DNA from 4 places in the Streptomyces clavifer genome. Region 3 is predicted to be linked to each of the others. Evidence: riboswitches for the same ligand, from Rfam matches in the RefSeq annotation. Region 3 holds a riboswitch; each other region holds the start of a gene.
What was found. Region 3 has a riboswitch for cyclic di-AMP ahead of OG927_RS20200 (C40 family peptidase). Riboswitches for the same ligand answer to the same signal wherever they lie in the genome.
Positions count from the first base shown of each region.

Region 1: it holds a riboswitch for cyclic di-AMP, as region 3 does, so the genes downstream of both, OG927_RS13340 (LysM peptidoglycan-binding domain-containing protein) here and OG927_RS20200 (C40 family peptidase) in region 3, are expected to answer to the same signal.
Region 2: it holds a riboswitch for cyclic di-AMP, as region 3 does, so the genes downstream of both, OG927_RS25280 (transglycosylase SLT domain-containing protein) here and OG927_RS20200 (C40 family peptidase) in region 3, are expected to answer to the same signal.
Region 4: it holds a riboswitch for cyclic di-AMP, as region 3 does, so the genes downstream of both, OG927_RS17410 (M23 family metallopeptidase) here and OG927_RS20200 (C40 family peptidase) in region 3, are expected to answer to the same signal.

Region 1 covers NZ_CP107793.1:3,109,992-3,117,257, forward strand. The annotation lists gene OG927_RS13325 (DUF501 domain-containing protein) at 1-456, opposite strand, end outside; gene OG927_RS13330 (FtsB family cell division protein) at 521-991, opposite strand; gene eno (phosphopyruvate hydratase) at 1,104-2,390, opposite strand; gene OG927_RS13340 (LysM peptidoglycan-binding domain-containing protein) at 2,674-3,372, opposite strand; cyclic di-AMP (ydaO/yuaA leader) riboswitch at 3,373-3,543, opposite strand; gene OG927_RS13345 (transglycosylase family protein) at 3,834-4,814, opposite strand; gene OG927_RS13350 (cytochrome P450 family protein) at 4,920-6,320, opposite strand; gene OG927_RS13355 (nucleoside triphosphate pyrophosphohydrolase) at 6,317-7,266, opposite strand, start outside.
Region 2 covers NZ_CP107793.1:5,796,520-5,803,785, reverse strand. The annotation lists gene OG927_RS25295 (MBL fold metallo-hydrolase) at 1-880, opposite strand, end outside; gene OG927_RS25290 (SIS domain-containing protein) at 1,280-2,173, shown strand; gene OG927_RS25285 (hypothetical protein) at 2,246-2,809, opposite strand; gene OG927_RS25280 (transglycosylase SLT domain-containing protein) at 3,280-4,149, opposite strand; cyclic di-AMP (ydaO/yuaA leader) riboswitch at 4,152-4,339, opposite strand; gene OG927_RS25275 (hypothetical protein) at 4,698-4,898, shown strand; gene OG927_RS25270 (SMI1/KNR4 family protein) at 5,097-5,723, opposite strand; gene OG927_RS25265 (TOBE domain-containing protein) at 6,051-6,446, shown strand; gene OG927_RS25260 (hypothetical protein) at 6,551-6,931, shown strand; gene OG927_RS25255 (flavodoxin family protein) at 6,966-7,266, opposite strand, start outside.
Region 3 covers NZ_CP107793.1:4,591,122-4,598,387, reverse strand. The annotation lists gene OG927_RS20210 (M23 family metallopeptidase) at 1-979, shown strand, start outside; gene pcrA (DNA helicase PcrA) at 1,037-3,475, opposite strand; cyclic di-AMP (ydaO/yuaA leader) riboswitch at 3,733-3,891, shown strand; gene OG927_RS20200 (C40 family peptidase) at 3,890-5,059, shown strand; gene OG927_RS20195 (hypothetical protein) at 5,258-5,611, opposite strand; gene OG927_RS20190 (C40 family peptidase) at 5,972-7,039, shown strand; gene OG927_RS20185 (GNAT family N-acetyltransferase) at 7,094-7,266, shown strand, end outside.
Region 4 covers NZ_CP107793.1:4,017,793-4,025,058, reverse strand. The annotation lists gene trmB (tRNA (guanosine(46)-N7)-methyltransferase TrmB) at 1-271, shown strand, start outside; gene OG927_RS17420 (PrsW family intramembrane metalloprotease) at 488-1,954, shown strand; gene OG927_RS17415 (aldo/keto reductase) at 2,096-3,040, opposite strand; gene OG927_RS17410 (M23 family metallopeptidase) at 3,229-4,269, opposite strand; cyclic di-AMP (ydaO/yuaA leader) riboswitch at 4,281-4,433, opposite strand; gene OG927_RS17405 (PP2C family protein-serine/threonine phosphatase) at 4,668-5,825, opposite strand; gene OG927_RS17400 (MerR family transcriptional regulator) at 5,959-6,705, opposite strand; tRNA gene OG927_RS17395 (tRNA-Met) at 6,822-6,895, opposite strand.

The DNA.
Region 1 (7,266 bases), 1.5 Mb from region 3:
GTCCCCCAGGGGGTTCACCCCGGGCCCCGCGGCCAGCGAGTGGCCGACGAGGACGTGCAGGCACTTCACCCGGTCCGGCATGCCGCCCGCGCTCGGGAAGCCCTCCAGGACCTCGATGGCGTCGCGGCGCGCGAGGTAGTCCTCGTGGGCCGCACGGTAGGCGGCGGCCAGCTCCGGGTCCGTGGTGAGGCGCTCGGTCATCTCCTTCATGACCCCGTTGGCCTCCAGCGTGCCGATCGCGGACGCGGCACGCGGGCAGGTCAGGTAGTACGTCGTCGGGAACGGCGTGCCGTCCTCCAGGCGGGGCTGCGTCTCGACCACGTCCGGATTGCCGCAGGGGCAGCGGTGCGCGATGGCGCGCAGCCCGCGCGGGGGCCGGCCGAGCTGCTGCTCGAACGCGGCGATGTCCGCGGTGGTGGGCGTGGTGGATTCGGTCTGCGGAGGGGGCGTGTCCATGCCTGCCTTGAATGTCATCGTTCGGTCCGTATGTATCGGTGCGCGTACGGGGGCGGTGCGGGAGTCATTCGCGGTCCGCGCTGTCGACGCCGTCCCAGAGGTTCGAGTGCCAGGGCCTGCCGGTCGCACCGGGTTCCCCGCGGCGGACCTCCGCCGCGTCCGGGTCGATCACCGTGTAAGCGGTCTCCCCGGGCAGGACGTAGTGCAGGTGCTGGCGGGCCAGACGACGGATGTACGCGTCGTCCTGGAGCCGCGCCTTCTCGTCGCGCAGCTCCTCGGTGCGCTCGTGCGCCTCCCGCGAGAGCCTCTCCTGATCCGCGATCTGGTCGCGCTGGGAGATGTACTGCCGCATCGGGTACGCGAGGGCGACCACCAGGGAGCAGACGATCAGCGCCAGGAACGCGGCCCGGCCGGTGAGCCGGGAACGCCGGGCCTGGCGGCGGTTCTGGGACCGGTAGACGCGGGCCGCCGTCTGCTCACCGAGCAGCCGCAGCCTGGTCGCTGTGGAGAACCGGTCGCGATCCTTCCCGGCCATCTCTCACGCCTCCCCGTTACGCACGTCCGTCCCCGCACACGGTACGGGACCGAGTGCGGGGACGGACGGAGGCTGGTGCCCCCAAAGGGGCCCAGCTCCTGCTGCCGGGCTGTCAGCCCTCGAAGCGGAAGCGCGGGAACGCCGAACGGCCCGCGTACACCGCGGCGTCGTCGAGGATCTCCTCGATGCGCAGCAGCTGGTTGTACTTGGCGACACGGTCCGAGCGGGCCGGGGCGCCGGTCTTGATCTGACCGCAGTTCACGGCGACGGCGAGGTCGGCGATGGTGACGTCCTCGGTCTCACCGGAGCGGTGGGACATCATGCACTTGAAGCCGTTGCGCTGGGCGAGCTCGACGGCGTCCAGGGTCTCGGTCAGCGAACCGATCTGGTTGACCTTGACGAGCAGGGCGTTGGCCGAGCCCTCCTCGATGCCCCGGGCGAGGCGCTCGGGGTTGGTGACGAAGAGGTCGTCGCCGACGATCTGCACCTTGGCGCCGAGCTTGTCGGTGATGACCTTCCAGCCGGCCCAGTCGTCCTCGTACAGCGGGTCCTCGATGGAGACCAGCGGGTACGCGGAGACGAGCTCCTCGTAGTACTCGGTCATCTCGGCGGCCGAGCGGGACTTGCCCTCGAACTCGTAGGCGCCGTCCTTGTAGAACTCGGACGCGGCGACGTCGAGCGCGAGCGCGATGTCGCGGCCCGGGACGTAGCCGGCCTCCTTGATGGCCTCGATGATGAGGTCCAGGGCGGCGCGGTTGGACTCGAGGTTCGGGGCGAAGCCGCCCTCGTCGCCGAGACCGGTGGACAGGCCCTTGGTCTTCAGGACCTTCTTGAGCGTGTGGTAGATCTCCGCACCCCAGCGCAGGGCCTCGGAGAACGACTCGGCGCCGATCGGCGCGATCATGAACTCCTGGATGTCCACGTTGGAGTCGGCGTGCGAGCCGCCGTTCAGGATGTTCATCATCGGAACGGGCAGCAGGTGCGCGTTCGGGCCGCCGAGGTAGCGGAACAGCGGGAGGTCGGAGGCCTCGGACGCGGCGTGGGCCACGGCCAGCGAGACACCGAGGATGGCGTTGGCGCCGAGCGAGCCCTTGTTCTCGGTCGCGTCGAGGTCGAACATCGCCTGGTCGATGAGGCGCTGCTCGGTGGCGTCGTAGCCGACGAGCTCCGGGCCGATCTGCTCGATCACAGCGAGGACGGCCTTCTCGACGCCCTTGCCGTGGTAACGGTTGGGGTCGCCGTCGCGAAGCTCAATGGCCTCGAACGCGCCGGTGGAGGCGCCGGACGGAACAGCAGCACGTCCCGTGCTGCCGTCGTCGAGGCCAACCTCGACCTCGACCGTGGGGTTGCCCCGGGAGTCGAGGATTTCCCTGGCTACGACGACGTCGATGGACGGCACGAGGCATCTCCTTCTGGGATATGACACTGGTTGTGCAGGGTCACTGTGGCCTTGCGACACGAGCCTAACCGGCCCGGCCCGCTGCGTCGGCCGACCGCCCGTCCCCTGGGACGAAAAAGGACCCAAGAGCCCGCATTACGGGCAAAGCTTCAGAAATTTACTGGCAAGTAACTACAAAAGTTGAACGAACACCACCGCCGGGCGCCCCGAAAACGCCCCCGGCCCGGGCGCGCACCGGGTGCGCGCGCCGGGCCGGGAACACCGCCGGGAGGACAGATCCCGGTTACTTCAGGTGGAGCTGCTGACCCGGGAAGATCAGGTCGGCGTTCTCGACGATGTCGTCGTTCAGCTTGAACAGCTTCTGCCAGCCGCCCTTGACGTCCTTCGCCCCGGCGATCGTGCTGAGGGTGTCGCCGGCCTTCACCTTGTACTCGCCGTCACCCTTCTTGACCTTGTCGCCGGTCGGGGTGGTGACGGTCTTCTCGGCCTTGGGGGCCGTGCGCGTCTCGCTGCGGCTGGCGGGCTGCTCGGCCTTGCGCTCCGGCTGGGCCGCCTTCGGCTCGGCCTCGCTCTTCGCGGAGCCCGTGTCGACGCCCGGGTCCACACCGTCGTTGGTCAGACCGCCGGCACCGGCGCAGGCCCAGGCGCCCGGGCCCTGCAGGTCGAGGAGCTTCTCGGCGGTGGCTATCTGCTGGGCCTTGCTGGCCAGGTCGGCACGGGCGGCGTACTGGGTACCACCTGCGGCCGCCCAGCTGGACTGCGAGAACTGCAGGCCGCCGTAGTAGCCGTTGCCGGTGTTGATGGACCAGTTGCCGCCGGACTCGCACTGCGCGACGGCGTCCCAGGTCGCGACGGAGGCGGCGGAGGCACCGGTGGCACCCATCAGCGGAACGGCCACGGCCGCGCCGGTGACGCCGGCCAGGGTGGCGATGCGGACGGCCTTGGACGGGCGGCGGTGCTTGCCCTTGCTCGAAAGCAGCATGGTTCTCCTCACCGACGCCTACGAGGTGAGCTGTCGGGTTCGGGCCTGTGAGTTGCCCGGTCACCCGCACTGGCGGACGACTTCACCCCCAGCCGGCCCTCGCCCGTCTTCCGACGGCCGGGTCCGGCACTTACCTGGGTCCCCCGCTCCTGCCTACGGCGCTTTACGCGTCTGTCCCCTTCGGCCGACGGCAGGATTCGGCGTGACGGTCGAAGGTGCCCGCGGTGCGAGCGGTTCCGACCGTAAACACACGCAACGCCTACATTCAAAGATGGACATAACTGGCAATCAGCGCTTACCACCTCCGAGGGTGGCACCGTTTCCGCAGGTCGGAGGCGATGCGGGCCGAGTGGGCGGGCGAGGCGCGCCAGTTCAAGCAAAGAGACCCATGTCTCACTTACGCATAAGTGGACATAGGCCTCTGAACTACCCCTGATTTCGGGGTGTTTTCCCGCTTTTGATCAGTTGGCGACTGCAGCCTCGGCGCCGGACTCCTCGTCCGCCGCGGCGGTGTCCGCGTCCGCCTTCGGGGCCAGGTCGAGACTCTGGCCGGGCAGGATCAGATCCGGGTCGGAGCCCAGCTCCGCCTTGTTGGCCTCGTAGAGGCCGCTCCAGCCGCCGGGCAGCTTCTGCTCGTCGGCGATCGCCCAGAGGTTGTCGCCCTCACGGACGGTGTAGGTCCCGTCCGCGACCGCCGCCGCACCCTCGCGGGCCTCGGAGTCGCCGCGCGAGGCGTGCCGGCCGGCCTCGCGCTCGCCCCTCAGGTCCGTCCCGGTGCTCGCCTCGGGGGCCGGTGCGCCCCGGTGCTTCCCGCCGGTCTCGCCACCGCGCTCGGAGGTCCCCGCCGCCTCGGACGCCTCGGGGGACGGGGTGGCGGAGGGTGACGAGGACTCGGACGCGGCGGACCCGGTGGAGGCGTCACCCTTGCCGGACTTGCCCTTCTTGTCGCTCTTGCCCTTCTCGTCCGCCTTGTCCGGCGTTTCGGTCGAGGCGGCGTCCGACGGGGCCTCCGTGGCCGTGGGGTCGGCGGACGGGTCGCCGCCCGGGTCGACGCCCGGCAGCGTGCCGTCCAGCGCGAGCCCGGAGATCACCGCACAGCTGGGCCACGCCTGCGGGCCCTTGTCGTCCAGCACCTTCTCGGCGACCGATATCTGCTGCGAACGGCTCGCGAGGTCGGCGCGCGCGGCGTACGCCGTACCGCCGTAGGCCGACCAGTCGTCCTGCGAGAACTGCAGGCCGCCGTAGTAGCCGTTGCCGAGGTCGGCACTCCACATGCCACCGCTCTCGCACTCGGCGACCCGGTCCCAGGTCGAGGCTTCTGCGGCGTGCGCGCCGGTCGCGCCGAGCAACGGGATGGCGATCGCCGATCCCGTCACGCCTGCGGCGACGACGATCGCGGGTGCCTGACGAGGGCGGCGGTGTCTGCCATTCGCGGAGCCCATGGGATTGCCTTCCGTGTGACTGACGTGTGACGGGTAAGTCGAACGGTGAACCTAGCCGTACTCGAACGTGTGTCACAAGTCGATGCAGCGGAGATCACGTAAAAGTCACAGAGTTGACAGAGTGTCACTTTTTTCGGACGGATGTCCGGGTTCGAACTCCACGGGAAGAGTGCGCAGTCCGCGCATGATGAGCCCGCCCCGCCAGCGCAAATCGGCAGGTTCCGCAGCGAGCCGCAGGTCGGGGAGGCGTCTCAGCAGTGTGGCCAGTGCCGCCTGACCCTCCAGCCGGGCCAGCGGCGCACCCAGGCAGTAGTGGATTCCGTGCCCGTATCCGAGGTGCTGATTGTCACTCCGTGCAAGGTCCAGGGTGTCCGCATCGTGGAAGCGTTCCGGGTCCCGGTCGGCGGCCGCCAGCACCACGAGAACGGGATCGCCGACCGCGATGTGCCGCCCTCCCAGCGTCACGGGTTCGGTGGCGTAGCGCCACGTCGCCATCTCCACCGGGCCGTCGTGGCGCAGCAACTCCTCGATGCCCGTGGCCAGCAGGTCCGTCTCGCCCGCCGCCAGCGAGCGCTCCAGCCGCATCCGCTGTTCCGGATTGCGCAGCAGGGCGTACGTCCCGTTGCCGATGAGGTTGACCGTGGTCTCGAATCCGGCGAAGAGCAGGATGAAGGCCATCGCGGCGGCCTCGTTCTCGGTGAGGTGCTCGCCGTGGTCGCTCGCCCGGATGAGTCCCGAGATGAGGTCGTCGCCGGGATTCTCCCTCTTGCGGTGGATGAGTTCGGCGAGGTAGCCGCGCATCTTCTTGACCGACCGGGCCACTCCGCCGCGCGGCCCGCCGCCGTGCCGGATCATCATCCCGGCCCAGTCCCGGAAGTCGTCCTGGTCCTCGGGAGGCACCCCCAGCAGGTCGCAGATCGCGTAGATGGGCAGGGGGAAGGCGAAGTCATGGATGAGGTCGGCCTTTCCCTCCTCGATGAAGGCGTCGATGAGGCGGTCCGTCAGCTCCTGCACACGCGGCGCGAACTCGGCTACCCGGCGCGGGGTGAACGCCTTGGAGACGAGCCGGCGCAGCCGGGTGTGGTCCGGCGGATCGATGTTCAGCAGGTGCGTCATCAGCTCCGCCTTGCGCTCCCCCGGGATACCCGTCTTCCCCTTGGCGCTCGCCGGTCCGGCGTGGTGCGCCGGGTTCTTGGAGAGCCGGGTGTCGGCGAGCGCCTGCCGGGCGTCCGCGTACCGGGTCACCAGCCATGCCTCGACGCCACTGGGCAGCGTGGTGCGGTGCACGGGGCTGTGCTCCCGGAGCCAGGCGTAGGCGGGGTACGGGTCGGTGGCGAACTCCCAGGTGAAGAGCTCGGGCCCGGCGTCCGCGGGCCCGGCGGGGGCCGCGGACTCGGGGCATACGGGCGCGACGTCCCCGGAGGCGCCCTGCGGGGGCTCTCCGGGGGCGGGGGTGCTGTCCTTGGGGGCTTCGGGTGCGGGGGTGCCGGCGGGGCTGTCGTTCACCCCTCAACGTTATCCGGAGCGGCCGGGTGGCCCTCCGCCGCCCGGATCGCGTCCCGGTACGTGCGGGCGGCGGCCCGCAGGGCGGCCTCCGGGTCGGTCCCGTCCTGCTCCGCGCGTACGGCGAGGGCCAGCAGCTGATAGCCGATGGAGTCGCCCGCGGGGAGCGCCACGTCCAGTCCCGCCTGACGGGCGCGGCTGCCGAGCTTCGCCGCGAGGGCGAGGCCCGGCTGGCCCAGCGGTACCCCGTCGGTGACCGAGTCGCGCTGCTTCTCGATCGCCTTGGTGCGCAGCCAGTGCGCGTGGACGTCCTCCGGGGTCTCGGCGGTCTCGTCGCCGAACACATGCGGGTGACGGTGGATCAGCTTCTCCACGATCGTGGCCGCGACGTCGTCCACGGAGAACGGCTCGTCCGGGTCCTCCTGCGCGATCCGGGCGTGGAAGACGACCTGGAGCAGGACGTCCCCGAGCTCCTCCCGCAGTTCCTCGCGGTCGCCGTCCTCGATCGCCTCGACCAGCTCGTACGCCTCCTCGATGGCGTACTTCGCCAGGCCCCGGTGCGTCTTCTGCGAGGTCCACGGGCATTCCAGCCGGATCCGGTCCATGACCTGGACCAGGTCCAGCAGCCGGGCGCCCGGCAGGTCGTAGGAACCGGGCAGCAGTTCCAGGTCCGGCATCCGCACACGGCCCGAACCGCCGAGCCTCGCCAGTCCGTCGGTGAGCGGCTGGTTGCCCTCGCCGCCGACCAGGACCACGACGGTCCGGTCGCCGGCGCAGTCGTCCACGAGCTCCTCGGCCGAGGGCACGGAGTGCTCGACGGCCACACCCGCCTCGCGCAGGTACGGCAGCTGCGGATGGTCCGGTTCGGCGCACAGCACCCGGTCGGCGGTGCGCAGCATCTGCCAGGCGGGCCAGGACAGCAGACCGGGCGCGACCCGGTGGCTGGCGG
Region 2 (7,266 bases), 1.2 Mb from region 3:
TCCCGATGGTGACCACCAGCCGTTCCGGCAGCCCGAGTGCGGGGTACCGCCCCTCCCGGATCACCCGGCGCGCCGCCTCGAACGCGGGCACGCCCGCCGCGTGGAAGGTGTGGGCGCGCTCGCGCACGTACGCGAGGTAGCGGATGTGCTCCCGCACCCCGGCCGGGTCGAGCACCGGCCCGTGGCCGGGCACGATCACCTCGGCGCCGGTGGCCAGTACCCGCTCGCAGGCGTCGATCACATTGCTCAGAGGGCCGGCCCAGTGCACCGGGTGGTCCCCCGGCTGCTGCGGGGTGGAGGAGAAGACGACGTCTCCGCTGAACACCGTGCGCTGCGTCGGCAGGTACACGATGAGGTCGCCCGTGGTGTGCGCGGGCGGCAGGGCCGACACCTGGACCGCACAGTCCCCCAGGGTCAGTTCGAGCTCTCCCGTGACGTAGGTGTCCGGCAGCACCGGCTCGGTGGTGGACCAGTCGAAGACCCCGAAGTGACGGCCCAGGTACGCGCCGAGGGGGGTGGCCGGATCGCTCCCTGCCACGAGGGCGTGCTGCTGCTGCGGGGTGGGCTCGTAGTGGATGTGCTCCTCGGCGTCCCGGGTCGCGATGATCTCCGCGCCCGGGAGCACCCCGGCACCCCAGAAGTGGTCCCCGTTGGCATGGGTGACGATCACCCGGTCGACGCTCACCCCGGTGGGCAGTCGCTTCTCGCTCTCCGCCAGGAACTGCCCGGCCATCACCGGGTCGTACGGGGCGTCGATCCAGAGCGCGCCGCGCGGCGACACCAGGAGTCCGCAGTTGGCCAGCCCCCAGCCCCGCCTGGGCGGCAGCCAGGCGTACAGACCCGTGCCGAGGTCGACGATGTCCCCACCCGTGATCGACATGGGGTGATTATGCCGACCTCGATCCGGCCGCGCGTTCGAAGTCAGCCAACTCGTGGACCCGTTGACGCAAAATCGCCCTTCGGCTCGAATGATCACCCCATGAGGGTGACCGTCCGGGGTTACGGGGGTGCGGACACGGGCGAGAAATTCTGAGCATTTCGGTGATATCGCCCATGGATACCGAACAACGGCGCAGATACCCACACAGGAACGGCGGAACCTCATCGCGCCGACTACCCACCGAGCATGGCTGAAAACAGCTGTCGCGTTACCGCTCGAATCACGCCTCCTTTGCTTGTTCTTGCTCGATTGGGCCATGTAATATGCAAAATTGAGCAGACAGGCAACGATTCCATCCAGCCATCCCAGTGCGAACAGCAGCGGAAGCGGAGTGCGGACATGTCCCATGTCGAAACCGAGACAGCCGGCCAGCCCGAGTGCTGGCGGCGTGCCGAGGAGGTCGCGGCGGACCGGGCGGCGGTCCTGCCCGCCACCGGTGAGCGCGTCGCCGTCGTCGGCTGCGGCACGTCGTACTACATGGCACAGGCCTACGCCTCGCTGCGCGAGGACTCCGGGCAGGGGGAGTCCGACGCCTTCGCCGCGTCCGAGTTCCCTCTCGGCCGCTCGTACGACCGCGTCGTGGCCCTGACCCGCTCGGGAACCACGACCGAGGTGCTCGACCTGCTGACCCGGCTGCGCGGCACCACCCGCACGGTCGCGGTGACGGCGGACCCGCGGACCGCGGTGATGACGGCCGCCGACGAGGTGGTCGTGCTGGACTTCGCGGACGAACGGTCCGTCGTCCAGACCCGGTTCGCCACCACCGCGCTCACCCTGTTCCGCGCCCACCTCGGACTGCACACCGAGGACGTCGTACGGGACGCGGAGGCGGCGCTGGCGGATCCGCTGCCCGAAGGGCTGCTGGAGTGCTCCCAGTTCAGCTTCCTGGGCCAGGGATGGACGGTCGGGCTCGCCAACGAGGCGGCGCTCAAGATGAAGGAGGCGTCCCTGTCCTGGACGGAGTCGTATCCGGCGATGGAGTACCGCCACGGGCCCATCAGCATCGCCACGGCCGGGACGGCGACCTGGATGTTCGGCCCCGCACCGGAGGGCCTCGCGGAGCAGGTACGGGCGACCGGTGCCCGCTGGGTGGAGAGCGGCCTGGACCCGCTGGCCGAACTGGTCCGGGTGCAGCGGCTGGCCGTGGCCCGCGCGGCGGCCCGCGGCCTCGACCCGGACCTTCCCCGTCACCTCACCCGGTCGGTGGTGCTCGACGGGGCCGCGGCGGGCTGATCCACGGCACGGCGGACGGCGTGCCGGGCGGTTCGCCCGCCCGGCACGCCGCTTCCACGGGCCGTACCGTGATCAGTTCTCTTCGAAGTAGGCGTCCAGCGCCGCGTCGAGCTCCGCCGTCCACTCCTTGAGGCTGCTCCGGGACTCCGCCTCGACCTCGGCGTTGAACCACCGACGGCTCGACACGTGCACCGTGACGGTGAACCGGCGCCCGAAGCGGGCGGTCTTGACCTCGACCGCGCCGATCTCGGCCCAGTCGAACTCAGCCTCCTGGTCGTCCAGCGTGAACCGGACGCCGTCCCGGTCCACCGTGATGGATCCGCGCCGGTCGCTGACGGCGAAGACGGGCCCCTCGGCCGGGGCGCCGCCCCCCTCGTCAGCGTCCTCACTCGCCTCCGGGGTGGCGTCCCGCACGGCGTCCGGGGACGCGTCCGCCGTCTCGGCCCCTTCGGCGACAGCCGTCGCTTCGTCCTCGGCGGACGCACCGGACGCACCGGGCGCCTCGGGCCCTTCCGGCGCCTTCTCCGCTTCCCCCTCCGTCCGCGCGGGGGCAGGGGCCGTCAGGCCGGGGATGTACGCCGGGTCCGTGCCCGCGGCGAACTCGGGTTTCGTGTTGGAATCTATACGCTGCTCCACGGCGGGCAGTATGGTCGACGAACCTGTACGTGACCAGTCGCCAGGGGTCCGACGGGGCGCAACGGCCGCGGAAGTCACCGGTACGCGGCGGCTTCGCGCCGGGGCCGACCGGCGCGGGCACCCGGCGCGCGGCCGGTCATCCACCCGATCGCGGGGGCTGGTCCGCCGTCCGGCGGAGCGGGCCTCGCCGAGGACGGCGAGGGCGGTCCCGGCCAACGGCCCGGGCGTGAACGCCGGCATCCGCACGTGGGCCCATGACGGTGGAGGTCGTGGAGGTCTTCCCTCCGGAGAAGGCGGCGGATGCCCGTCGCCGCAGCGGGTCGGACCGCACCCGCGGCACGCTCGTGCCGCACGTCGGCGCCTGGACACCACCGCTCCGGGGCGCGGCCCCGCACGGAAAGACGGGTGGTGCGGGCTCTCGCGAACCCGCACCACCCGTCGGCCGTGCACTGCTGTCACACGGTCAGGCCTCAGTAGGCGCCGAACACGTTGTCGATCGAGCCGTACCGGTCGGCGGCGTAGTTGCACGCGGCCGTGATGTTGGCGACCGGGTCGTAGCTGTCCGTCGACGTGCCGGGCACGTGGTAGGCCTGGAAGGTCGGGTCGATGACCTGCAGCAGGCCCTTGGACGGGATGCCGGCGGCGGCGTTCGAGTCCCAGTTGTTGATGGCCATCGGGTTGCCCGAGGACTCACGCATGATGTTGCGGTGGATCCCGTCGTAGCTGCCGGGGATGCCGTGTTCGGCCATGACCGCCAGCGACTCCTTGATCCAGCCGTCGAGGTCGTCGGTGTACGCGGCCGGCTCGGCGGCGGGAGCGGCGGCAGGCGCTGCCGCGGGTGCGCCCTGCGCGGCGAGCGCGGTGTCCGTACGGTCCGAGCGGTCGGCACGGTCGGCGCTCTGCTCCGCACGGTCGGCGGAGCCGGACGCCTTGGATTCGGCCTTGTCCGCCGTTCCGGCCTTGTCCGCCGCCTTCGCGCCGATCGTCAGCTTCAGACCGGCGTGAATGAGGTCGGGGTTTGCGCCGACGGCCTTTCGGTTGTCGTCGTACAGCGCCTTCCAGCCGCCGTCGACGGAATGCTCACGCGCGATCTTGGAAAGGGAATCGCCAATGATCACGGAATAGGTGACGGGCGTCGACTTCTGTGCGGCAATCGCCTTGCCGGACACGGCAGTCGACGTGGCCGCCTTTTCGACGGCGACCGGCTGCGCCGGCGCCGCGAAGGCTCCGGTCGCGCCGATCACGGGAAGGGCCAGAGCGGCTCCACCCGTGCTCACGGCGATGATGCCGCGGGTCAGCGAACTGGTCCTGAAACGAAGGTGCTTACCCATTTCGGGCATGGTGATTTCCTCTCCGCCGCCTGCGAAGTGAGCTGTCGGGTTCGGGCTGGAGATGCCCGGTCGCATACGAATGCGACTTCACCCCGAGCCGCTCCGGATACCGGATCGGCGCTTACCTGGGTCCCCCGCTCCTGCCGTACGAGATGTGGTCGGGTTCCCGGACGGCGGCAGGATTCGGCGTTCCATCCGGAGTGAGGGTGACCGTAGGCGAGAAATAGCGAAAGGAACAAGCCCGGAATTGGTGATCACAATTCACTTGCAAGATCGATCCAAGTGAATTCATGTAAGCAAGCCCACAGCCGGGGTGCCAACCTTGTTGGCGCACAAGGGAACCGGTCGACATGTCGATGCGTCCGGGAGGCGGTGGGGTGACCCTGGTCACCAAGACCGAAAAGGGTGATTTGCACCCTTCCGAAGCTCCACGGGTCGCACGAAATAGCCCTATATGAATTACTGGATGAATTGCATATAGCATCCTAAACCGGGCATACGGCTCACGCGGAGGGTTCCGGGCGTACCGGAGGAGCACGCGTGGAACCGATCAGCGCATGACCGACAGGGCGCACCCCGGCCCCACACATCCGAGGCTCACCGTTCTGCCCGTACAGCCCGGCGATCCGCCCTTCCGGATCCTGGAGGCCGACGGGGAGATGGTCGGCAGGGTGACCTCGATGACGGACGTGCTGTACGCCGCGCAGGCCGCCGGCATCACGGTCCACGACCTCGACGACCCCGACGCGGTGCGGTAGGTGGGCGGTGACAAGCTCACCTGGACGCAGCACTGACCCTGCGCGCACCCCACCGGCCCTGCCCGGCCCGGTACGAACCTCACCGGGCCCTGCTGGGGGAAGCCGCCCCTACCGGGTCCCCAGGACCCGCACCCCGCCCCCGTACGCCGCGACGGCCCCCGGGACCGCCCACCGCACCGAACACTCCGCGCCGCCCGCTCAGCTGCCCTGCGGTTCCCCGGTCCAGGGGTCGAGGCCCGCGCGGCGGCGGGCCCGCTGAACGGCCCGGCTCACGAAGGCGTGCGACCGACGGGCCATCACCCCCTCCACGCTGAGGGGTACGGAATCGAAGCAGCCGGCCAGCAGCCTGCGGAGGAACTCGGCCATACCGAACCGGTACAGCGCGAACGTCGGCACGGTGTGACGGCCGCAGACCACCACGGGCCAGCGGTCGGGGTCCTCGTCCGTCGTCAGCCAGCACAGGATGTCCGCCTCGGTGGTCGTACCCCAGGCGAGCAGCGCGCCGGGGTCGAGCACCATGTCGGGTCCCGCCGGATCGGCCCATATCTCGTCGGCCTCCACGCGCCACACCTCGCGGACGGCACCGGTCCCGTCGGCCATGGCATCCGCGGCGTGGCACCCGTCCGGCGTGTCCGCGGGCATCGGCCGGTGCACGACGATCACGTCGTCCACGGACCCCTCCCCGTAGGCACTCATGAAGGCCTTGTAGTCGGCGGGGAAACAGGCGCCCCACCGTGCCTCGGCCACGGCCCAGTCGACCTGCTCGTCGATGCCGTACGTCGTCGGCAGCAGGCGCTCCAGCGCCTCGATGGGCCATCCGGTCACCGGCCGGCCCCCCGCACGCGTACGCCTCGTAACGCGCGTCCGTGCGCCGGGCTCCGGACGCTCACGCTCCGTCCCCACATCTGCGACTCCCCGCCTGTCCTGTGGGAGGACCCGTTCCTCCCACAGGCCCAGCGAACGGCGGGCTGCGAACATCACACCGGCCGGCCCGGGACGCGCAGCGCGGTGGGGTCCGGGAGCAGGCGTACGGCCGCTCCGTACGACCGGGCCAGGCGGGGTCCCGCCGGACGGACCCGTGCCAGGACCACTCGTGCGGCCGACGGGCGGCCGATCCGCGGGGCCGGACCCTCGGCGCCTAGGGTGTGGCACATGCAGTCCTACACGATCGGGCAGGCGGCTCGACTCCTCGGCGTCAGCCCCGACACCGCCCGCCGCTGGGCCGACGCCGGCCGGGTCGCCACCCATCGCGACGAGGGCGGACGCCGGCTGGTCGACGGGCGCGACCTGGCCGCGTTCTCCGTCGAGGTGGCCCAGGCGGGCACCGGCGAGGAGGAGGTCTCGTACACCTCCGCGCGCAACGCGTTCCCGGGCATCGTCACCGCCGTGAAACTGGGCGATGTCGCGGCCCAGGTCGAGATCCAGGCGGGCCCGCACCGGCTCGTCTCGCTCCTGACCCGGGAGGCGGTGGAGGAGCTGGGCCTCGAGGTCGGCATGCAGGCGACGGCCCGTGTGAAGTCGACCAGCGTGCACATCGACCGCACCTGACCCTCCCCGTCGGCGCCGCGCCCCGGACCGGCACGGGACCGCCCCGCGGCCCACGCGGAACGCGGTGAACCGGCACTGTCGGACCCTTGTCCTACGCTCACGGCATGAGCGTCTCCCTCTACTACACCGCCCTTCGCGCGGAACCGCTGACCGCGTCCGAGACGGCTGCGGTCTCGCGCATCGTCACCGCCTGCGCGGCTTCCTTCCCGTACGACGAGGAGGAGGGCCTGTACCTGTACGACCGGTCCGACGGCGAGAGCGGTGAGGTCCTCGCGGGCTCCACCAAGATGCCGTTCGAACCGGGCCGTCTGCTGCCCGTGATCGCCCATGTGCTGGACTCCCTGACGGAGCTGCGCCGTGCCGTCGCGGGGGCCGAGTGGCGGGTGCACATGGACGACCTGGACGTCCCGTGGGACGACGGCGAGGGCTATCTCCTGCCGGGTATGCGCGACGCGGACCTGGTGGCCGAGCCCGGCAACCTCTGACGGGCGGGCCGGCCCACGGGCACGGCGGCGGTCGTCAGTCCATCAGCCCGGCGGCGATCGTCGCGCCCAGCTCCCAGCACGCCTCGATGGCGGCCTTGCCGGGCTCCCCCGTCACCGTCACGGCGTCCGCCGCGCGGCGCCATCCCAGGCCCTTCGTGATCGAGTCCATGGCCCGTACCGCTCCGGTGACGTCGTTGCCGCCGTGCACGTAGGAGCCGAAGGGCCTGCCCTGCGTCGCGTCCAGGCAGGGGTAGTACACCTGGTCGAAGAAGTGCTTCATCGCACCGGACAGGTAGCCGAGGTTGGCCGGAGTGCCGAGGACGTAGCCGTCGGCG
Region 3 (7,266 bases):
GGATTCCGTTGCGTACGACCCCGCCGACCGGTACGACCCGGCCGACACCTACGACCCGGCCGACGCCTACAGCCCGGCTGACCAGCACGACCCCGCCGACGCGTACAGCCCGGCCGAGGCGTACACCCCGGCCGGTCACCACGACGCGGTCACCGAGACCGCTGACGTCATCGACGTGACCGCGCCCCGCCCCGCCCCGGCGGCGCACCCCGTGGGCCGTTCCGCCCCCCGCGGCGGCAGCCGCGGCCGGCGCCGCACCCCGGCGAAGCGCTCCGCGCTCCTCACCGTCGCCGTTCCCTCCGCCTGCGTCATGAGCGTCGCGGGAATCGCCGCGGCCTCAGTGAGCGGCGTCGGCGGTGCCGAGGAGCAGAAGGACGACTCCACGTCCGTGGCGGCCGCCGAGACGATCGAGCCGGCCGTCGCCAACAACAAGCTCGACACCCAGCTCGCCAATCTCAGCGCCGACGCCGAGAACTTCGCCGACCGCGCCAGCCGCACCCAGGAGCGCATCGACCTGAAGGTGCGCCAGGCAGCGGACAAGAAGAAGCGCGAGGACGAGGCCGCACGCCGCGAGGCGGCGCGCCCCAAGTTCGCCCTGCCGGTCAATCAGCACGGTCTCAGCGCCTACTACGGCCAGGCGGGAGTGAACTGGATGTCCGCGCACACGGGCATCGACTTCCCCGTGGGGCTCGGCACCCCCGTGATGGCGGCGACCGACGGCACCGTCCGCACCCAGTTGAACAGCGCCTACGGGAACATGGTGATCGTCACCGCGGCCGACGGCACCGAGACCTGGTACTGCCACCTCAGCGCCGCGAAGATCCGTTCCGGCCCGGTCAAGGCCGGTGACGTCATCGCGTACTCGGGGGACTCGGGCAACTCCACCGGCCCGCACCTGCACTTCGAGGTGCGGCCCGGCGGCGGTGCGGCGATCGACCCGCTGGCGTGGCTCCGCAGTCACGGCCTCAGTCCCACCTGAGACCCCGGGGCCCGGGCGTGGACCCGGGCCCCTCCGCCGCCTCCGCCGGTCCGGCTCCTAGAGCTTCTCGACCGGTGCGTACCGCAGCAGCAGCTTCTTCGGGCGCTCGTCGCCGAAGTCGACCGTGGCCTTCGCCTGGTCCCCGAACCCCTCGACGGCCGTCACCGTGCCCAGACCGAACTGGTCGTGCGTGACGCGGTCCCCCGCCACCAGCGTGACCACCGGCTTGTCCGCGGAGCGCCGGGTCGCGAAGCCCGAGGGCCCCGCCTTGGAGCGCGACGAGGACAGCGACGAGGTGATCCCCGACGTCGGTCCCGCCGGAGCCGCCATCGGGCCCTTGCGCTTCCACTCCAGGTGCTGGTCCGGGATCTCCTCCAGGAACCGCGACGGCGGGTTGTACGAAGGCTGTCCCCAGGCGCTGCGCATGGAGGCCCGGGTCAGGTACAGCCGCTCACGGGCCCTCGTGATGCCGACATAAGCGAGCCGGCGCTCCTCCTCCAGCTCCTTCACCTGACCCAGCGCGCGCATGTGCGGGAAGACACCGTCCTCCATGCCGGTCAGGAACACCACGGGGAATTCGAGGCCCTTGGCGGTGTGCAGCGTCATCAGCGTGACGACACCGGAGCCGTCCTCGTCCTCGTCGGGGATCTGGTCGGCGTCGGCGACGAGCGCGACCTTCTCCAGGAACTCGGCGAGCGTGCCCGCGCCCTCGTCCTCCGCCCGCTCCTGCTCGAACTCGAGGGCGACGGAGGCGAGCTCCTGGAGGTTCTCGATGCGGGTCTCGTCCTGCGGGTCGGTGGACGCCTGGAGTTCGGCGAGGTAGCCGGTCCGCTCCATGACGGCCTCCACCACGACCGCCGGCCCCGCCCCCGACTCCACGATCGTGCGGAGCTCCTCCATGAGCGTGTTGAACCGCTTCACGGCGTTCGCCGACCGGGCCGCCATGCCGTACGCCTCGTCGACGCGGCGCAGCGCCTGCGGGAAGGAGATCTTCTCGCGCAGCGACAGCGCGTCGATCATCGCCTCGGCGCGGTCGCCGATGCCCCGCTTGGGCACGTTGAGGATGCGGCGCAGCGGGACGGTGTCCTCGGGGTTGGAGAGGACCCGGAGGTAGGCCAGGACGTCCCTGACCTCCTTGCGCTCGTAGAAGCGCACTCCCCCGACGACCTTGTAGGGCAGCCCGACACGGATGAAGATCTCTTCGAAGACACGGGACTGGGCGTTCGTGCGGTAGAAGACGGCGACGTCGCCCGCCTTCACGTCCCCGGTGTCCGTCAGCCGGTCGATCTCGTCGGCGACGAACTGCGCCTCGTCGTGCTCGGTGTCGGCGACGTAGCCGGTGATCCGGGTGCCGGCGCCCGCGTTCGTCCAGAGGTTCTTGGGGCGGCGGCTCTCGTTGCGCTCGATGACGGCGTTGGCCGCGGACAGGATGGTCTGCGTGGAGCGGTAGTTCTGCTCCAGCATGATCGTCTTCGCGTCCGGGTAGTCCTCCTCGAACTGGAGGATGTTGCGGATGGTCGCGCCGCGGAAGGCGTAGATCGACTGGTCCGCGTCGCCCACGACGCACAGCTCGCCCGGGGCGTCGGCCTCGCCGGCCGGGCCCACCAGCTCACGCACCAGGGTGTACTGCGCGTGGTTGGTGTCCTGGTACTCGTCGACCATGACGTGCCGGAAGCGGCGGCGGTAGTGCTCGGCGACGTCGGGGAACGCCTGGAGCAGGTGGACCGTCGTCATGATGATGTCGTCGAAGTCCAGGGCGTTGGCCTCGCGCAGCCGCGCCTGGTAGAGCGCGTAGGCCTGGGCCAGCGTCTTCTCGAAGCCGTCGGCGGCCTGACCGGCGAAGGTCTCCTCGTCGATCAGCTCGTTCTTCAGGTTCGAGACCTTCGCCGTGAACGACTTCGGCGGGTAGCGCTTGGGGTCGAGGTCCAGATCGCGGCAGACCAGCGCCATCAGGCGCTTGGAATCGGCGGCGTCGTAGATCGAGAACGACGAGGTGAAGCCGAGAAGCTTCGACTCGCGGCGCAGGATCCGCACGCAGGCGCTGTGGAACGTCATGACCCACATGGCGTTGGCGCGCGGCCCGACGAGCTGCTCGACGCGCTCCTTCATCTCACCGGCGGCCTTGTTGGTGAAGGTGATCGCCAGGATCTGCCCCGGGTGCACCCCGCGCTCGGCCAGCAGGTGGGCGATCCGGTGCGTCAGCACCCGGGTCTTGCCCGAGCCCGCCCCGGCCACGATGAGCAGCGGGGATCCGGCGTGCACGACGGCGGCACGCTGCTCGGTGTTCAGCCCGTCGAGCAGCGCGGCGGAGTCGACGACGGGGCGCGGGGCGCCGTCGCGGTAGTACGCGTCGCGCGGCGGCGGAGGCGTGTCGAAGACGTCCTCGAAGAGGCCCTCCGGCACCGCTTCGGGCGCCTGGCCCTCGGGGGGCGGCGGGGGGCCTTCGTCCGCCTGCTGGAGGCCGGTCAGGAAACTGTCGTCAAAGAGGCTGCTCATCGCTTGACGAGTCTAGGCCGCCGCACCGACACCCCGGGGCCGCATTCGGCACGAGGGCCGGATCCGTAAGCGTACGGAGACCGTCCGCCCACGGTGCGTAGGAATTCCGGGCCCGGAACCGCCCCGCGGACAGCCGGTGTGCGAAGGTCACAGAAATGTATCGGGCATATCGAACATCAACCTTCACAGGGACACCACGGGTTGGTTAGCGTGCTCCGACGGGTGACCCGTACCCCTTTGAGGCGACCTACGCCACACGGGCGCCCCCGCCGAATCCGTGCCGCCCTCGCGGGGGCCGGAACCGGGGACCCACACGCAGCACCGGGGTGAATCGGTCCGCCCCCAGGACCGTAGGGCAGCCTTCCGTTCCGCCCGAACCCGACAGCTAACCCGGTAGGCGGTCCACGGAAGGAGATGCCGGTCTTGGCATCGCATCGCAAGCCGCGCACGCGGGTGCGCAGCACCACCCCCGCCGTCGGCTTCACGACGGCGGCGCTGGCCTCCGTCACCCTGCTCTCGACGCAGAGCGCGACGGCCGCTCCGACGGAGCCGAAACCCAGCGTCGAGGAAGTACAGAAGAAGGTCGACGACCTGTATCGCCAGGCGGGCACCGCGACGCAGCAGTACAACAAGGCGAAGACCGCGTCCGCGCAGCAGCGCTCCAGGGTCGACAGCCTCCTGGAGGCCGCGGCGAAGCGGGCCGACAAGCTCAACGAGACGCGCCGGGAGCTGGGCCACTACGCGGCCGCCCAGTACCGCGGCGGTGCGATCGCCCCGACGGCGACGTTCTTCCTCGCGGACGACCCGCAGGCGTACTTCGACCAGGACCAGCTGATGGCGCGGATGACCGCCCAGCAGCAGAAGGCGGTCGGCGACTTCCGCACGCAGCAGAACGAGGCGGCGGCCAAGCGGGTCGAGGCGACGAAGAGCCTGGAGACGCTGACCGAGTCGCAGGCCACGCTGCGCAGCAGCAAGCAGCAGGTGCAGAACAAGCTGGCCGAGGCCCGCACCCTGCTGTCGAAGCTGACCGCCGAGGAGAAGGCACGCCTCGCGGAGCTGGAGCGCAAGAAGGAGGCGGAGGCCGAGCGCAAGGCGGAGGAGCTCGCCCGCCAGCAGGCCGCCGCCGCGAAGGCGAAGGCGGAGGCAGACCGGGCGGCGGAGGAGGAAGCCTCCGCGGGGGAGGCGGACTCCGGCACGGGGACGGGCAGCGGCACCGGATCCGACAGCGGCTACGCGTCCAAGGCCGACAAGGTCCTGTCCTTCGCCCGGGCCCAGATCGGCAAGCCGTACGTCTGGGGGGCGACGGGCCCGTCCTCGTACGACTGCTCCGGCCTGACCCAGGCCGCCTGGAAGGCGGCGGGCGTCGACCTGCCCCGCACGACCTGGGACCAGGTGAAGGTCGGCACCCGGGTGGCCACGGCGGATCTGCAGCCGGGCGACCTGGTCTTCTTCTACGACGACATCAGCCACGTCGGCATCTACAAGGGCGACGGCATGATGATCCACGCACCGAAGCCGGGCGCGAACGTCCGCGAGGAGTCGATCTACTCCATGCCGATCTACGGCAGCGTGCGCCCGGCGTAACGGCGGACGGGCGCACGGCGGGCATACGGGGGGCGCACGCAGGGCGGGCGTTACGGGGGCGGGCGTACGGGCCCGAACGGCTCGTACGCCCGCCCCGCTCGCCGCGCACACCGGGCGGCCCCGCCCGCGAAGCACGGACCGGCCCCTGGACCGGGGGCCGGTCCGCTCAGGGAAGCGGACCGCGCCGGACGGGCCCACTCAGGTCCAGAGCGTGGCGATGAAGATGTTGGCGACCGTCAGCCCGCCGACGGCGGCGAACTCGCCCTTCCCCACCCGCTCCTCGTCCCGCCTCACGTAGACGAGCGCCAGGATCACGATCAGGATCACCAGCTTGATGCCGATCTTGACGTTGTTCACCGTCTGGTCGTCGGCCTGGTTGAGCCCGACGAGGGCGATCCCCGTGACCAGCATGGTCAGCGCCCCGTGCAGCATGGCGGGCACGAAGCGGGCCGTGCCCGCCCCCATGGCCTTCATCTGGGTCAGGAAGCCGCCCAGCAGGGAGGCGATACCGATGATGTGCAGGGCCACGAAGACATTGATGAGTACGTCCATGGCCGCAGCCTAGCCGCGGGCATATCACCACTCTTCGGCCAGGTAGGACTTCCTTACGAGTTCGCTCGCACCTGGCACGAATTGCCGGACTCCGGTTGATTTTTCCGGTCATTCGAAGAGATCGAAACGTCAGATTGAGTCAATAGTCGTCATTACGCCTCTTCCCCATGCCTCGGGCTTAGCGTCCATCCCAGGTGACCGGTTCTTCACCGCCGCCCCCGTACAGGGCGGCACCCCGGTCGCCCCGCCAGGAGATCCGGCGGTGGACCCACTCCCCCTTTGGTGGCCCGCCGACGGATCTCCTGGCGGGCCCGCCGGCACTTCCCCGACGGGCAGTCGAACGGAAGGACCCACGCCCTCGTGGCCGCCCATCGCAAAGCCGCTCACCGCAAGCCCAAGCAGCGCTTCTTCACCGGCCCTGCTGCCCGCACCGCAGCCACTCTGGCGTTCGCAGGGGCGGCGGCGACCGCCCTGGAGGGCGCCGCCCAGGCCGATCCCCAGCTCTCCCCGGCCCAGGTCAGGGCGAAGGTGGACCGGCTGTACCACGACGCCGAGGTCGCCACCGAGAAGTACAACGGCGCGAAGGAGAAGGCCGCCGCCTCGGCCAGGTCCCTCGACGCGCTGCGCGACGAGGCCGCACGCAGGACCGACCGCCTCAACGCCGCACGCAACGCGCTCGGTTCGTTCGCCGCGGCGGAGTACCGCAGCGGCGGCATCGACCCCGCCGTCCGGCTGGCCCTCTCCTCCGACCCCGACGAGTACCTGGAGCGGGCCTCGTACCTGGACCGGGCCGGCGACCGCCAGGCCGGTGCCCTCCAGGGCGTACGCCGGCAGATCGGCGAGGTGGCCCAGCTGCGCGCCCGGGCCGAGGACGAGCTCGCGGTCCTGGCGTCCCGCCAGGCCGATCTCAAGAAGCACAAGGTAGCGGTCCGCACCAGGCTCGCCGACGCCCAGAGGCTCCTGGCCACCCTGACCGCCGCCCAGCGCGCCGACTACGAGCGCTCCGCGGACGCCGGGCACGGCGGCCCGGCCGTGCGGGCCGACCGCCACACCCCGCGCGGTTCCGTCGCCGCCCCCAACCCCCGTGCGGCACAGGCCGTCGCCTTCGCGTACGGGGCACTCGGCAAGCCGTACGTCTGGGGCGCCACCGGCCCCGCGTCCTTCGACTGCTCCGGCCTCACCCAGGCCGCCTGGAAGGCCGCGGGCGTCTCGCTGCCCCGCACCACGTACACCCAGATCAACACGGGCCATCGGGTGTCGCGCTCCGAACTGGCTCCGGGGGACCTGGTGTTCTTCTACTCCGGGATCACCCACGTCGGGCTCTACATCGGAGGCGGCCAGATGATCCACGCCCCGCGTCCGGGCGCACCGGTGCGCGTGGCGCCGATCAGCGAAATGCCTTTCGCGGGTGCGGCCCGGGTGGCATAGGCTCCGCGCCGACCGGCCGGCGCCGACCGGATCCCGCGAGAGAGAAGGCTCCCCGTGCCCTTGGACGCCGATGTCCAGAACTACGCGCGTGCGCTCACCCTCCGCTCCCCCGACCACTACCGGATCGGCCCCTTCACGGTGCGCCACAACCCGGACTGGGAGCTGAAGTTCGCCAACTACGCCATCCCGGACCGGGGGGCGGAACCGAGCGCGCAGGAGGTCGCCGA
Region 4 (7,266 bases), 570 kb from region 3:
CAAACGCCGGCTGATCCAGGCGGAGTTCCTCGACCTGGTGGCGCAGCGGCTGAAGCCCGGAGCGGTCGTCCACTGCGCGACGGACTGGGAGCCGTACGCGGAGCAGATGCTGGAGGTGCTCACGGCGCACCCCCTGTTCGAGAACACCCGGGCCGACGGGGGCTACGCGCCCCGCCCCGCGTTCCGGCCACTGACCCGCTTCGAGGGGCAGGGGCTGGACAAGGGGCACGTCGTGCACGACGTGCTGTTCACCCGGAACACGGACCGGTAGCGGCGGAGCGGGCCCGACTGCGGCGGCGCACGCGGCGCACGGGCTGCGGGGCCGACGGCCGCAGGACCGGGGTGCGGGGCCGACGGCCGCAGGACCGGGGTGCCGGTCGTGGTGGGCCCGGAGGGGCAGCGGCCGACCGTCGCCGATCAGCCACCCGCCGGCGCCCGGCACTTCGCGCCGTGGTCAGGTGTCGGTCCCCCTGGTTAGGGTCATCAGGTGTCCGAGGGGTCCGTACAGCACCAGCAGCCGGCCGTCCCGGTTCTCGAGGAGCAGCGGCTCGACGAGTTCCTGAGCGCCGTTCCCGAGCGTGGCCAGTGGCGTTACCGGCCCCGCCGGGTCGGCATGGTCTGGCGCAGCAAGGCCTTCCGCGCCGGTGCGGTGATCGCCGTGCTCGCCCTCTGCGGTCTGGTGATCCTGTCCCTGGTGCGCGACCAGACCGGCACGGAGGGTTTCCTGGTCGGTCTGGGCCTGGCCGTGCTGCCCGTGCCGCTGCTGATGGCGGCGTTCCGCTGGCTCGACCGTGTCGAGCCCGGCCCCTGGCGGAATCTGCTGTTCGCCTTCGCCTGGGGTGCGTGTGCCGCGGCCCTGGTGGCGATCATCGCCAACTCCTTCGCGACCCGCTGGATAGCCACGGCCACCGCGGACCCGGCCAGTGCCGACACCCTGGGGGCCACGGTCGTCGCCCCGGTCGTCGAGGAGAGCGCCAAGGCCGCCGCCGTCCTGCTGATCTTCCTGTTCCGCAGAAGGGAGTTCGGCGGTGTCGTCGACGGCATCGTGGTCGCCGGGTTCACCGCGACGGGTTTCGCCTTCACCGAGAACATCCTCTATCTCGGCAACGCCTTCGGCGAGGACCAGGAGCTGGGCACCACGGGCCTCGCCTCGGTCACGGCAGGGACCTTCTTCGTGCGCGTGGTGATGTCGCCGTTCGCCCACCCGCTCTTCACCGTGCTCACCGGCATCGGCTTCGGCATCGCCGCGCTCGGCGGCCGGCGCCGCCGGGTGCGCCGGATCGTGCTGCCACTGCTCGGACTCGTTCTCGCCATGGGCATGCACGCCCTGTGGAACGGCTCGTCGGCCTTCGGACCGTACGGCTTCTACGCGGTGTACGGGGCCTTCATGGTGCCCGCCCTCGCCCTGGTGACGTGGCTGGCGATCTGGTCGCGCCAGCGGGAACTGCGTACGCTCTCCGCCGAGCTTCCCGTGTACGCGTCGGCCGGCTGGCTGACTCCGGCCGAGCCGCTCGCGCTGGCCTCGATGCGGGCGCGGGGGATGGCCCGCGACATGGCCAGGCACTGGAACAGCCACCCGGACCGGTCCCGGGGCAGGGCGGCGGCCCGTGCGGTCGCGGAGTACGAGTCGTTCGCGACCTCGCTGGCCGTACTGCGCCACCGGGCCCGCCGCGACGGGGCCGGCCCGGACTTCGCCCACCGGGAGCAGGAGCTGCTGCACCACCTGTGGCAGCGCCGGGACATCGCCGGGCCGGCCCTGACGTACGCGGCCCGTGCGACGGGACGCGCCCGCGCCCACCGCGTGCCGCCGCCGTACCCCCGCCGGCCGCACGGCGCGCCGTATCCGCAGCACCAGGTCCCCGCGCCGCACCGGCACTACGGCGGCTACAACCCGTATCTCCAGCCGGTCGCGCGGCAGCCGGGCACGGGCCACGGGCCGGTACCGCCCGGGTAGCGGACCGGCGTCACCACGGTGCCGCCACCACCCGGGCAGTCCGCCACCACCCGGGCAGTCCGCCGGCGTCAACACCGGGCCCTTACCGCCGGGGTGAAGCCACATCGGCGTCTCCCTGGGCAGCCGCAGCGCTCCCCGGTGTCAGGCGGACGCGTCGGTGAGCTCCGCCAGCTGCTCCTCGGTCAGCCTCAGGTCGGCCAGGGCCACCAGCGCGGGCAGCTGTCCGACCGTACGGGCGGAGGCGATCGGTGCGGCGACGGTCGGCCGGGCGGCCAGCCATGCCAGTGCGACCGTGGCGATCTCCGCGTCGTGCTCCCGGGCGACCTTGTCGAGCGCCGCGAGCACCGTGCCGCCGCGCTCCGATTCCAGATGCCGGCCCGCGCTCCCGGCCCGCACGCTGTCGACCTCCGTGCCCGGCCGGTACTTGCCGGTGAGGAAACCCGAGGCGAGGCCGGAATAGGGAACGGCTGCGAGCCCCGCGCCGGCGGCCGTGTCCAGGAGCGCGCCCTCGTAGGTGTCGCGCGAGACGAGGTTGTAGCGGGGCTGCAGGGCGGTGTAGCGGGCCAGCCCCTCGCGCTCGGAGAAGTCCAGGGAGGCTCGGAGTCGCGCGGGGCTGATGTTGGAGGCGGCGATCTCCCGCACGGTGCCCGCCTTCACCAGGTGGTCGAGCGCGGTGACGATCTCCTCGACGGGGACGCTCTCGTCGTCGAAGTGCGTGTAGAAGAGGTCGATGTGGTCGGTGCCGAGCCGGCGCAGCGACGCCTCGGCGGCAGCCTTGACGGTGGCGGCGGAGAGTCCCTTGTACGCGGGGTGGGCGCCGGCCTTGGTGGCGACGACGATGTCGTCGCGGTTGGCGCGGGCCGCCATCCACCTGCCGATGATCGTCTCCGACTCACCGCCCTCGTTGCCCGGGGCCCAGGAGGAGTAGGCGTCGGCGGTGTCGATGAAGTTGCCGCCCACCGCGGCGTACGCGTCGAGGACGGCGAAGGATTGGTCCTCGTCCGCCGTCCAGCCGAAGACGTTGCCGCCGAGGGCGAGGGGGAATACCTGGAGGCTCGAAGAACCGAGCGGGCGCAGACTCGTCATACCCGGGGCCAACCGGTCTGCGGAGGACGCTATTCCGCATCCCCGGGGCCAACCGGTCCACGGAGGACGCTATTCCGCCGAGCCGCTCCGCACCCCGGGCGGGCCCGCGTGCCGCAGGCCGACGGCCCTGACGTCGGGGGGTGTGCGTCAGGGCCGCCGGGGTGCGGGTGCGCCGTGGGGCGCGGGGCTCAGATCGTCAGGCCCTTGCCGCGGAGCCAGCTCAACGGGTCGACGCCCGTGCCGTCCGGGGTGTGGATCTCCAGGTGGAGGTGGGGGCCGGTGACGTTCCCGGTGGCGCCCACACGGCCGATGGTGTCGCCCGTGCTGACCTTCTGGCCGGCGGTGACGTCCATCGAGGACTGGTGGCAGTACCAGATCTCCGTGCCGTCGTCGAGCACCAGGACCGTGCGGTAGCCGTACGAACCGGAGTAGCCGGCCGACTTCACCGTGCCGCTGTGCACGGCCTTGACCGGGGTGCCGGTCGGAGCCGCGAAGTCCAGCCCGGTGTGGTAGCCGGAGGACCACAGCGAACCGGCCTGGCCGAAGGTCGAGGTGATCGTGTAGGAGGACGTCGGGACGGCGTAGCTGGCGGCGAGCTTGGCGAGGCGCTCGGCCTCAGCCTTCTCCGCGGCCTTCTTCTCCGCCGCCTTCTTCTTCGCGGCGGCCTCGACCTCGGCGTTGCTCTGCTGCTTCGTGGCCTGCGCAGCGGCCTGCTCGGCGGCGGCCTTCTCCTCGGCGGCCCTGGCCTCGGCCGCGGCTCCGGCCTGCTGCTGCTCGGCCTGCTGGAGGATGCGGGCGCGCAGCGCCTCACCGGCGTCGGTGGCACCCTGCTCGGCCTCGGCGGACGTGATGCCGGCGGTGGTGAGCGGGGCGGCCTGGGTGGTCGTCCCGGTGTCCGCTTCGGAGCCGCCGGACATGAAAGCGCTCACGCCGGGAAGGGACTTGGCGTCGGGAAGACTGTCCGCGATGGAATCGGGAAGGGAGATGGAGACCGGCGGTTTGCTCTGCGCCGTGGCCATGCCACCCGCGCCGACGGCCGCGATGACGCCGACGCCGAGGACGGTGGAGCTACGGGCGAGACCGCGCTGCTTGGCTACGCGGTGCCTGCCGCGCACGGGACGGATGGACTCCTCGGTGGGATTCCATTCCTCCCACGTCCGCTCCTCGTCACCGGCCATGCCGGTCCTGAAGGGTGACGGGGCCTCGGGGGCAGGCTGATTGGACGCCACGTGGGCGCACTCCTTTCCTTCCTTCTCGCCTACCGGGTTAGCTGACGGGTTCGGAGCAGGAAGGTCTCCTACGGGCCCCTTCGTCTCTCACGAGACACAGGTGCCCGATTCACCCCATGTAGGTGGTTCCCCGGTTCCCTTGCGGAATTCGGCGCTCGCGCACGGTGTCGCCTCTGGCGACGACTGGGACAACCGCGCTGCGTTATCGAACGTTAATAGACACCGGGGCCCGATTCCAAGCTGTTCCGATTGATCGTTCAGCACTCTGGCCGGGACTTCAGGGTGGAAAACGGTCGTAAACGGTCGAGTTGAGTATTCCCACTCCGGACACGAATTTCTGACGGTTAGTCAAATGTTATGCGGAGCGGTACCTTTCGACTACGGACGGTGGTAAAGGGTCATTCACTGCCCCTCCCCACGATCTTCACCGTCGTGCGCCGCTGCGGCTGCCCCCGCGCGGGCCGGCCCACCGCGAGCAGCGCCAGGTCGTCCGTCGCGCGTCCACCGGTGTGCAGCCGTACGTCGTCGGTGAGCGCGGAGAGCAGCTCCTCGGGTCCCGGGAAGATCCGGCCGCGCAGCCGGGCGGCCGGATCGTAGAAGACCCCGTCCGCGTCCCGCGCCTCGGAGAGGCCGTCCGTGAACGCCAGGAGCGTGGCCCCCGCCGGCAGCTCCCACTCGTCCGACCGGTCCGGCCACACCCCCAGGTCCATCCCGATCGGCAGCGCGGGTGCGGTCGGCGCCAGCACCTCCAGCGCCCCGTCGGCGTGCAGCAGGATCGGCTCGGGGTGACCGCGGTTCACGATCCGCACCGCACCCGCGCCCACGGGGATCTCGGCGAGCACGACGGTGACGAACCCCTCCATGGAGTCGAGCCCGCCGCGTCGGCTCCCCTCCCGCGCCAGCGCCCGCTCCAGCCGCTGTGCCACGCCCTCCAGCGACAGCTCCTGCTCGGCCGCCTCACGGAAGGCACCGATCACCACGGCCACCGCCTCCACGGCGTCCAGCCCCTTGCCCCGCACGTCCCCGACGACCAGCCGCACGCCGTGCGGGGTGTCCGCGACGGCGAACAGGTCGCCGCCGACGAACTCGTCCGCCTGCGCGGCCTCGTACCGCGCCGCGACCAGCAGTCCGCCGATCCGGTCGTCCGGTGTCGGCAGCACCGCGCGCATCGCGGTCTCCGCGACGGCCCGGGCCGAGGCGAGCTGCTCGTTGCTGCGGCGTACGACACCGTTGATGACCAGGGCGAGTGCGGAGACGGTGATCAGGGTGAGCAGATCGGTGAGCGGTACGACCTTGGTGATCAGGCCGTCCGAGAGCCGGATCGCGAGGACGGCGAGGGTCGCGGCCACCCCCGTACGGACGGTGCTCGCCAGCGAGAAGAACGGGGCGGCGATCAGTGGGGCCGCCGCGAAGAGCGGAACGGCCGTGACGGCGGTCGGGGTCACGAGGTCGAAGACGATCCCGACCCCGATCATCAGGGTGGGCAGCGCACGCACGAACCGCCGGGCCCCGACGCCCTCGCCGGCTCCGCCCCGCCGACTGTCCCGCTTCCCCACCTGTGCACTCCTGCCCGGTCCGCTCACGGCTGCGGACGGTACCGCGATCCACCCGGGCCGGCCGGAGCCGCGCCGTGCGACGGCGCGTCGTCGGCCGAAGGGGGGAGCGCGCCGGAGCCCCGCCCCCCGGAGGTCAGTCGGTGAGCCGGTGCTGCGCGTAGATCGTCAGTGCATCCCGTACGAAGACGGCGGTGCCGTCTCCGTACCGATCGTAGTTCTTCCCGAAGCGCGGATCCGCGACATACATCCCGGCGAGGCCGGTGACGTACGACCGGGTGACCGTCGTCGTGCCCGCGAGCCAGGCGCAGTGGCGCCCTGCGATGTGCTGCACCGCCTCGCCGCCGGCGTCCAGACCGGCCTCCCTGGCCGCTCCGTAGTCCCGGGCGATCGCGTCGTGCACACCCTGGAAGTCGGCACGTTCCTCGCGGCTCAGCCCGCGCCACCACCGGTCGCCCTCCGCGTACGCCTCCCGGCCCCAGCGCTCGGTGACCTCCCGCTCGTACACCGTGTGGTCGAAACCGTCGAACACTTCCCCGGCCATCAGCTCTTCTCCCTCCTCGGTCCTGTGGAGAGTGGTCCGCACCGACGCGATCTGCCGCCCGATGCGCATCTGCTCCTGCTCCAGCAGGAGCAGATGGGTCCGCAGCGCCGCGGAGGTGTCCCGCTGCCCCTCCAGTACGTCCTTGATGGCGGGCAGCGGCAGCCCCAGCTCACGCAGCAGCAGGATGCGCTGCAGTCGGACGAGGGCGCCCTGGTCGTAGTAGCGGTAGCCGTTGGCGCCCGTACGGCTCGGCGCGAGAAGACCGAGGTCTCCGTAGTGCCGCAGCGTTCGGCTCGTCGTGCCGGCTTCCCTGGCGATTTCCTGGATGGACCACTCCATGCCGGAAACGCTAGATCTTTACGTTGCGTCAAGGTCAAGCGGGAGCACGGGCGCGGCGGTGCGCGCATACGACAGAGGCCCGAATCCTCGAAAGGATTCGGGCCTCTGTCTTTCAGTAGCGGGGACAGGATTTGAACCTGCGACCTCTGGGTTATGAGCCCAGCGAGCTACCGAGCTGCTCCACCCCGCGTCGTTGTGATTGCAACTCTACGGCATCGCGGAGGGCGCCTCGACCACTTTCCGGCGTAGCCACTCGCGCCCCGGGGGCGGGCCGGCATCCACCGCATGGATCGGTTCCCATCAACACCCGGCATGGAAAAGGCAGTTGCCACGGGGCGCGCTGCGCCTGCCGAGGTTTCCGCACCCCCCGATCCGATTCGGCATCCGATTCGGCACCCGTTCCGCAGCCGTCGCCCGGTCGGCCACCCCGGGCACGGGCCCCTCCCGCGGTCCGCCGCCCGCGGGTTCCCCCTCGCTGCTCCCCGGCCCGGTTCCTGCCGCGATTGCGAGGCTCCCGGGGCCGCGGGACGCTTGAAGCACCCAGCCCTTCCGTGCCCGGTC